Regions from separate parts of the Viridibacillus sp. d25.2 genome, predicted to be linked through region 1. Evidence: riboswitches for the same ligand, from Rfam matches in the RefSeq annotation. Region 1 holds a riboswitch; each other region holds the start of a gene.
The links. Region 1 has a riboswitch for S-adenosylmethionine ahead of ACZLO7_RS03125 (bifunctional homocysteine S-methyltransferase/methylenetetrahydrofolate reductase). Riboswitches for the same ligand answer to the same signal wherever they lie in the genome.
Positions count from the first base shown of each region.

Region 2: another riboswitch for S-adenosylmethionine. It lies ahead of ACZLO7_RS21225 (M20 metallopeptidase family protein); the one in region 1 lies ahead of ACZLO7_RS03125 (bifunctional homocysteine S-methyltransferase/methylenetetrahydrofolate reductase).
Region 3: another riboswitch for S-adenosylmethionine. It lies ahead of ACZLO7_RS20525 (methionine ABC transporter ATP-binding protein); the one in region 1 lies ahead of ACZLO7_RS03125 (bifunctional homocysteine S-methyltransferase/methylenetetrahydrofolate reductase).
Region 4: another riboswitch for S-adenosylmethionine. It lies ahead of ACZLO7_RS20890 (O-acetylhomoserine aminocarboxypropyltransferase/cysteine synthase family protein); the one in region 1 lies ahead of ACZLO7_RS03125 (bifunctional homocysteine S-methyltransferase/methylenetetrahydrofolate reductase).

Region 1 covers NZ_CM196652.1:617,704-619,907, forward strand. Annotated here, with positions in the region: gene ACZLO7_RS03120 (class A sortase) at 26-688, shown strand; SAM riboswitch class I at 863-969, shown strand; gene ACZLO7_RS03125 (bifunctional homocysteine S-methyltransferase/methylenetetrahydrofolate reductase) at 1,043-2,204, shown strand, end outside.
Region 2 covers NZ_CM196652.1:4,343,190-4,345,393, reverse strand. Annotated here, with positions in the region: gene ACZLO7_RS21230 (nitric oxide synthase oxygenase) at 1-585, shown strand, start outside; SAM riboswitch class I at 668-774, shown strand; gene ACZLO7_RS21225 (M20 metallopeptidase family protein) at 944-2,143, shown strand; gene ACZLO7_RS21220 (VOC family protein) at 2,156-2,204, shown strand, end outside.
Region 3 covers NZ_CM196652.1:4,187,764-4,189,967, forward strand. Annotated here, with positions in the region: gene ACZLO7_RS20520 (methionine ABC transporter permease) at 1-323, opposite strand, end outside; gene ACZLO7_RS20525 (methionine ABC transporter ATP-binding protein) at 313-1,326, opposite strand; SAM riboswitch class I at 1,444-1,548, opposite strand; gene ACZLO7_RS20530 (carbon-nitrogen family hydrolase) at 1,628-2,204, opposite strand, start outside.
Region 4 covers NZ_CM196652.1:4,272,046-4,274,249, reverse strand. Annotated here, with positions in the region: gene ACZLO7_RS20895 (NADPH-dependent oxidoreductase) at 1-689, opposite strand, end outside; SAM riboswitch class I at 883-996, shown strand; gene ACZLO7_RS20890 (O-acetylhomoserine aminocarboxypropyltransferase/cysteine synthase family protein) at 1,113-2,204, shown strand, end outside.

The DNA.
Region 1 (2,204 bases):
AATGAGTAAAAAGAAGGTGGATAACATGAGGAAAAAGGGAAGTTTGATTTTAGGTATTCTCTTCCTAGTAATCGGTTTAGTATTTATTTTCTATCGACCTATCATGGGTTATTTCATCTCGAATATGTCAAAAGCAACGATTGAACAACAAGACATAGAGATGGCTATGAAAAATCCAGATACGTCATTTGATTTTGAGCAAGTAGCTGATTTAAATGTCAAAGATGTTGTAAAGGCACAATTCAATCAAAAGAAACTAAATGCCATTGGAGCTATTAGTGTACCTCAAGTGAATATGCGATTGCCCGTTTTATATGGTGTGTCGAATACAAACCTAGCAGTTGGTGCAGGTACGATGAAACCAGATCAAAAGATGGGGAAGGCTAACTATGCGCTAGCTGGACATAATATGAATAATGGGAAGGCACTTTTTAGCCCTCTTACAAATGCAGAGGAAGGTATGCAAGTTTATTTGACTGACTTTAAAAAAATCTATGAATATAAAATTGAAAAAATGCATATTGTACAACCGGAGCAAATTGATGTTATTGATGATACAAATGACAAAATGATCACTCTTGTCACATGTAATTATGATGGCTCTAAACGCATGATCATTCAAGGTAAACTGGTTGAAACGAAGGATTATGATAAAGCAGAAAGTAATGAAATTTTTGCAAATAAATAGCAATGAAAGAAAGATCAATCTTTTAATATTAGGTCTTCAAAAGTCCTCTTTTTTTGTTTTGAAGCTAATATATACGTATAATACTGATTTTTTCTACAATTGCGAAAATCCACTTGACGATATTCATTTCAAGGGTTATGATTCTTTTAATTATTCTAACAATTAAATAAATATTTCTTATCAAGAGAAGCTGAGGGACTGGCCCTTTGAAGCTTCAGCAACCAGCCATTTGGTCAGGTGCTAACTCCAGCGGATTTACTGATTGTCCGAAAAGATAAGAAGGAGCGAACATCGTTATCGTCAAGCCTTCTTATTTATAAGAAGGCTTTTTTATGTAGAAAGGAAGAGATTTTAATGGGATTACTTGAAAAACTGCAAACACAAGTTTTAACGGCTGACGGTGCGATGGGCACTCTATTATATTCTTACGGAATCGATTATTGTTATGAGGAATTGAATATCACTAAACCTGAAGTGATTGAAAATATTCACCAACAATATATTAAAGCTGGCGCTGACATTATTCAGACTAATACATATACAGCGAATGCCATTAAATTAGAACGTTATGGTTTAGAGAGTTCAGTAAAAGAGTTTAATGAATCGGCAATCGCAATTGCAAAACGTGCTGCGGCACCTGGAGGACAATTCGTCTTAGGGACAATTGGTGGTATTCGCGGTATTCGTAAAAGTGAAGCGACACTAGATGAGATTATAGCTGCACTTGATGAGCAGGTTGGGTATCTACTATCGGGTAATCCAGACGGTTTATTACTTGAGACATACTATGATTTTGAAGAGCTTTCATCAGTAGTGAAGCATTTGCGCAAAGTAACAGATATACCAATCATCTCGCAAGTATCCATGCACGAGCCAGGAATTTTACAAAATGGCTTACTATTAAATGATGCACTACACCAATTAGAAGCTTTGGGTGCAGATATTATTGGAGTAAACTGCCGTTTAGGCCCCCACCATACAATCCAAGCGTTTGAAGATGTTGAATTACCATCAAAGGCACTCTTATCTGCGTATCCAAATGCAAGTCTACTAGATGTAGAAGATGGCAAAATTGTTTATGAATCAGAGGCTGATTATTTTGGTCGTGCAGGTGTTTTACTACGTGACCAAGGTGTTCGCTTAATCGGTGGGTGCTGTGGTACGACGCCGAAGCATATTGAAGCGGTTAAAAAACGTATTGCTGACCTACCACCAATTGAAAATAAAATTGTAAAAAAGAAAAAAGTAATTGAGATTAAAGAGGCGACACCAGATCATCATGTGCCACTTCATGAAAAGGCGAAAAAGGAACGTACAATTATCGTAGAGCTTGATACACCTCGCCATCTTGATACTGCTGCCTTTATAGAAGGTGCGCAAATACTCAATGCAACAGGGGTTGATGCTGTCACTATGGCTGATAATTCGTTAGCATCACCTCGTATTAGCAACATGGCAATGGGCTCTATTTTGAAAATGCAAAATAATATTCGTTCCCTCGCCCATATTACTTGTC
Region 2 (2,204 bases), 760 kb from region 1:
GATGTGCTACCACTTGTTATTCAAGTAGAGGATAGAGCCCCACAAATATTCGATATTCCAGCTGAATATATATTAGAAGTACCGATTCGTCATCCAGAGTTTGAATGGTTTGAAGAGCTTGAGTTGAAATGGTATGCAGTGCCGATGATTTCGAATATGAAACTGGAAGTGGGTGGCATCACGTATGCAGCGGCTCCTTTTAACGGTTGGTATATGGGAACAGAAATTGGTGCGCGTAATTTAGCGGATGATTATCGTTATAATATGCTTCCAATAATTGCAGAGAAAATGGGTCTAAATACAGTATCTAATTCTACCTTATGGAAAGACCGCGCATTAGTTGAATTGAATGCAGCAGTTTTATATTCGTATAAAGAAGATGACGTGAGCATTGTAGATCACCATACAGCAGCACAACAATTCAAGCGCTTCGAAACTAATGAGCAAATTGCAGGGCGTGACGTAAAGGGAAATTGGACATGGCTTATTCCACCATTATCACCGGCTACAACTCATGTTTTCCATAAACCATATGACAATGAACGTAAAACGCCGAACTATTTTTATCAAAAAGCACCATATTAATTTAGAGAATCACAGGAAATATATTGCAATTCTTAATGGCTTGACGTATTATGATTTTTAAATACTACTAATTCAATAGGTTTTCTTATCGAGAGAGATGGAGGGACTGGCCCTGTGACATCTCAGCAACCGCTATTATAGCAAGGTGCTAATTCCTGCAAGTTGATTGAAAAGCTTGATAGATGAGGAGGGACTTATATACAAAGTCGATTTCTTGGAGTGAAATATAGAAGTCGGCTTTTTATTATCATGAAATAAACATGTAATACATATAATGAAAAGTTAAGAAAAAAATTTAGCTTTAATTCATAGTAAACTAATTTGAATTGAAGGGATAAATCGAATGGAGGAATATTGAGTGAGTGCGATTACGCAAAAAGAACTTTTAACTACAATTTATGAAGAAATAGATCAAGGCTTTGATGAAATTGTTGGATGGAGAAGATATTTGCATGAGCATCCTGAGCTATCTTTTGAAGAATATGAAACAGCAAAGTTTATTGCAGAAAAACTTGAGGGTTTTGGTTTAGAAGTGAAAAAAGGGATTGGTGGAAATGGTTTAATAGGTATCTTAAAAGGGGAGCAGTCTGGTAAGACAATTGCTTTAAGAGCCGATTTTGATGCACTACCAATTACAGATTTAAAAGAAGTTACTTATAAATCCAAAAAAGAAGGCGTCATGCATGCATGTGGACATGATGGGCATACAACCGCATTACTAGCGACAGCAAAAACGCTCAGTCATTACCGCAAGTATCTACATGGTAACATCATTTTCATCTTCCAGCATGCGGAGGAAAAACCACCAGGTGGTGCAAAATTCATGATTGCTGAAGATGTATTAAAAGATGTGGATTATGTTTTCGGTGCACATTTAGATTCAGGTGTTCCAGTTGGAAAAGTATCTGTTGGTGATGGCTATAGAATGGCAGCAGTAGATAAATTCGCGATTAAAGTTCAAGGGCTTGGTGGACACGGTGCAAAACCACAGCAATCCATCGATTCAATCGTAATCGGTAGTGAAATAGTAAGTTCATTACAGAAAATAGTCAGTCGTCGCTTAAACCCTTTTGATGCAGCGGTAGTGACAGTAGGGGTTTTCCATGCAGGTAGTGCTTTTAACATTATCGCAGATTCGGCGATTATTGAAGGAACAGTGCGTACAATGACAGAAGATGTTCGGAGTAAGGTGAAAGAGGAAATTTATGCAATTGTAAAAGGGACTACTGAATCAGCGCATGCAACATATGAAATTGATTATTTACGTGGCTACCCAGCGCTTTATAATCATCCAGTCGAAACTGCGCTTGTAAAAGAGTTATTTGAAAATGAGTTCGGTGTAGAATCTGTAATAGATATCGAGCCTTCAATGGGTGCAGAAGACTTTGCCTACTTTTTAAATGAAAAGCCAGGCACTTACTTCAAAGTAGGCTCTCAAAATGAAGATGAACGCACACAATTCCCGCATCATCATCCGAAATTTGATTTTGATGAAAGGGCGTTATTAACAATCGAGAAATCGTTTGTGAAAATCGTTTCACATTATCTATTTAAATAAGGGGACTTGAACATGACATTATCGTTTGATCATTTAGTACATTTTGTAGATGAACCAAAAG
Region 3 (2,204 bases), 910 kb from region 1:
GGGATTGCTGCTACAGATAATGAAACACTCGCAGCTACTGGCCCAATAGTATCCCCAACTAATATTTTGGTTAGTGGGAACAACGCTACTAATAGAATGATATAAGGAATGGAACGAACAAGATTGACGATAAATCCTAGAATGCCATTTAAAAAACGGTTTCGTAAAGATAAACCTTTGCTTGTAACAAATAAAATAATACCTAATGGTAACCCGATGATTAGCGAAATGCTAAGTGAAATACCAACCATGAGTAATGTTTCACCAAATGCTTTCCATATATCTGGAAGCATGCTAAGGAAATGTTCGAAATCAAATAACATCGTTAATCACCTCCACAAGCGCACCGCGCCCTTCCAAATAAGAAATGGCTCTCTTCACATTATCCGGATGACCTTGTAGCTCCATTAGGAAAATGCCAAGCGGTTTTTCTTGAATATACTCAATAGTACCGTGCAGGAAATTCCCGTGTACATCGAAGTTTTGAATCATATCTGAGATGACTCCCTCACCAGCGACATCCCCTTTGAATAGCACTTTAACCATCTTCCCTTTGACACCATTAAGAATTGTTGGCGGAAGTTCAAATGATACAACACTACTGATAAACTCTTGGGTTAAAGGCTCAACTGGATTTGCAAAAATGTCATAGACAGCACCCTCTTCAATGACTTTCCCATCTTGCATAACAACCATGCGATCACAAATTTCTTTAACAACATCCATTTCATGAGTAATCAAGACGATTGTAATATCAAGCTCACGGTTGATTTTCTTCAGTAATCGTAAAATGGAAACTGTCGTTTTTGGATCAAGTGCTGAAGTTGCTTCATCACAAAGTAGTATAGATGGGTTATTTGCAAGTGCTCGAGCGATACCGACACGTTGCTTTTGACCGCCACTTAATTGTGCTGGATAGACATCGATTTTCTCAGCTAAACCAACCATTTCTAGCAATTCTTTTACACGAGCTTTAATATGTGCCGGCGGTGTAGCTGCTGCTTTTAAAGAAAATTCGATGTTCTCCCCGACAGTTTTTTGACTGATTAAGTAAAAATGTTGAAAAATCATACCAATTTTCAAACGAGCTTTTCGAAGTTGCTCACCTTTTAGCTTCGTTAAGTCTTGACCATTTACAACGATACTGCCACTCGTTGGTCGCTCTAATAAATTGATACAACGTAGAAGTGAGCTTTTCCCTGCTCCAGAGTAGCCTACGATACCGAAGACTTCACCTTTGTTGATTTTCAGTGATACGTTCTCCACGCCCGTTACTTTACCTTTTTTTGTTTTATATACTTTCATAAGATTCTGAATATCGAGCATACTGCATCCCTCAAATCTGTTTATATTATGTAACTTCTATAGAATTACTTGGTATTTACTCTATTAAAAAATACTTCTTTCAATTTTCTGAAAGAAGTATCGTAAATGTAAATTGGCGATTTATCTTCCAGAATGTACTCATTCTGTAGGAATTGGCACCTTCCCTTTTCAGGGGGTTGCCGGACGTCATAGGGCCTATCCCTCGGTCTCTCTAGATAAAGTTCAATATTCGTTTGTAAGTTATGAACTAAATATTACTGTGTAATATTCTAGTTGTCAAACACTTTTTAGAAATTTTGTATTATTTCGAAATATCTTTATATAATTCAGGTCGTCGATCATCATACACTGGGATTCGTTGGCGAATTTCGTCAACTATAGAGAAATCAACATCGATAATCGCCATTTCTTCATCTTCTCCACCAGTCCATAATACTTCACCCCAAGGTTCAATAACCATTGACTGACCGTTGAAATTCTGTTTTTTATGGCTAATTCGATTTACTGCAATAACAAAACATTGGCTTTCAATTGCACGTGCTTGTAATAAGGTTTTCCAATGATCGATACGCGGTGTTGGCCATTGTGCAGAAACAAAAATTACTTTAGCTCCGTTTAACGCGTGTAGACGTAACCACTCTGGGAAACGAATATCGTAGCAAATAACACCAGCGGCTGGAATATCACCCAACTCAAAGTTATTTTGCTTATCACCAGCGGATAAATACAAATGCTCGTCCATTAAACGGAAAAGATGTGCTTTGTCATATTCGCTAACAAGCTCTCCTTTATTGTTATAGACGTACATCGTGTTATAGAATTCACCATCTTTTTTTGTTGATACTGAGCCACCAACTATATGAATTTGCAGTTCTTTC
Region 4 (2,204 bases), 830 kb from region 1:
TGTGGTCGGCGTTGCTCTATTAAGAAGTCAGCCATTTGTTTTGTCCAGGTAGCCATTTTACGATTTGATCCACGACTAGCGTAGTAAGCTTCCATTGTTGCATCATATTCATCTAGCAATGTGTCATATTGTTCTACATCATAATTATTTTCATGTAGTACAGCTTCTACTGGTAAACGGGGTTTTGTTTCATTTCGCTTCGTAGGTACACCGATTGTCATAGCAAACAAGGGGAAAACGTATTCTGGAAGCCCGAATAATTCGCTTATTTCATTTGGATTATTACGCGCTCCACCAATATAACAAATACCATAGCCTTGGTCTTCAGCAGCAATAACGAAGTTTTGAGCGAAAAGTGCAACATCTGCAACACCTACAAGTACGTTTTCCGCAGAGTCAGCAATAATTTCTATACCATTTTTTTGACCAGCAACTTGCAGTCGTTTAAAATCTACACAAAATAAAAACGAAGCACCTGCTGTTCCAAATTGGAACTCATTATTTGAAAGTTCTCCAAGTTTTTTCTTCTTATCTTCATCCGTAACCCAAATGACGCTGTATGCTTGTACGAAATGCGAGCTTGCCGCCATTTGTGCTGTTTCAATTAAATCGATAACGACTTCTTTAGGAATAATTTCTCCTGTATATTTGCGTACAGAAGAGTGACTACGTAGTAATTCTTTTACCATAATTCGAAACCCCTTTGTGAAATAAAAATATTTACTTTCTTTAGGCTACCATAATTTAAAGTCTACTTAAATTAATTTCATATGAGTAAACAGAGTATCTATTAAAATAATTTTCAGAAAAAACAAATAAAAGTATTGACATCAGTTTGATATATCTTCTATACTTGTCAACAAGATGGAACTGAATCAAATACTCTTATCAAGAGCGGCGGAGGGATAGGCCCTGCGATGCCCAGCAACCGGTGAGTGATGAACTCACAATGGTGCTAATTCCTACAGATTTTTAATCGGATCTGACAGATAAGGGGAGGAAAAATTGCGTATGCAACCCTCTTCTTAGCGAAGAGGGTTTTTGTTTTTCCATAAAATCCTCATCACACCTCCGATTTGCCATCTTAAAAAAACATTTAGGAGGAATAAATGATGACTAACTTACGTCCAGAAACTTTATTATTACACGGTGGCCAAGTAGCAGATCCAACAACAGGTGCACGTGCAGTACCAATTTATCGTACAACTGCTTACGCTTTTAATAGTACGGAGCATGCTCAAAAACTATTTGCGCTTGAAGAACCCGGTAATATTTATTCTCGTATTATGAACCCAACTGTCGATGTATTCGAAAAACGCGTTGCACTTTTAGAAGGTGGAACAGCAGCAGTAGCACTATCTTCAGGAATGGCTGCTATTTCATTTTCAATTTTAAATATTGCTCGTGCTGGAGATCATATCGTTGCTTCGGGTAGTTTATATGGCGGTACATATAATTTATTAGCCAATACTTTACCGCGCTATGGCATTACAGCTTCATTTGTAGATGAAAGAGATCCTGAAAATTTCCGTTCAGCAATTCAAAAAAATACAAAAGCGATTTATGTGGAAACAATCGGTAATCCAAGTTTAACTGTAGTAGATATTGAAGCCTTGGCAAATATCGCGCATGAAAATGAGATTCCATTAATTGTTGATAATACATTCCCATCACCATATGGTTCAAATCCAATCGAGTTCGGAGCAGATATTGTAGTACACTCTGCAACAAAATGGATTGGTGGACACGGTACAGTTATCGGTGGAGTCGCTGTTGATGCTGGAAAATTTGGTTGGACACAAGGGAAATTCCCTGACTATACTGAGCCAGATGCATCTTATCATGGTATTCGCTATGGTGTTGATGCTGCAAGTGCTGCATTCGCAACTCGTCTGCGCGTTCAATTACTACGTGATTTTGGTCCAACATTAAGTCCTGACAATGCATTCCAATTAATTCAAGGTCTTGAAACGCTACATTTACGTGTACCACGTCACAATGAAAATGCACAAAAAGTTGCAGAATATCTACGTAGTCACGAAAATGTAGAGTGGGTTAGCTTCAATGGCTTTGAAGATAGCGCAGCTCATGAAAATGCAAAAAAATATTTAAAAAATGGCTTTGGCTCAGTTCTAACATTCGGTATTAAAGGTGGGCGTGAAGCCGGTCGTCAATTAATTGATAATATCGAGTTATTCTCCCAT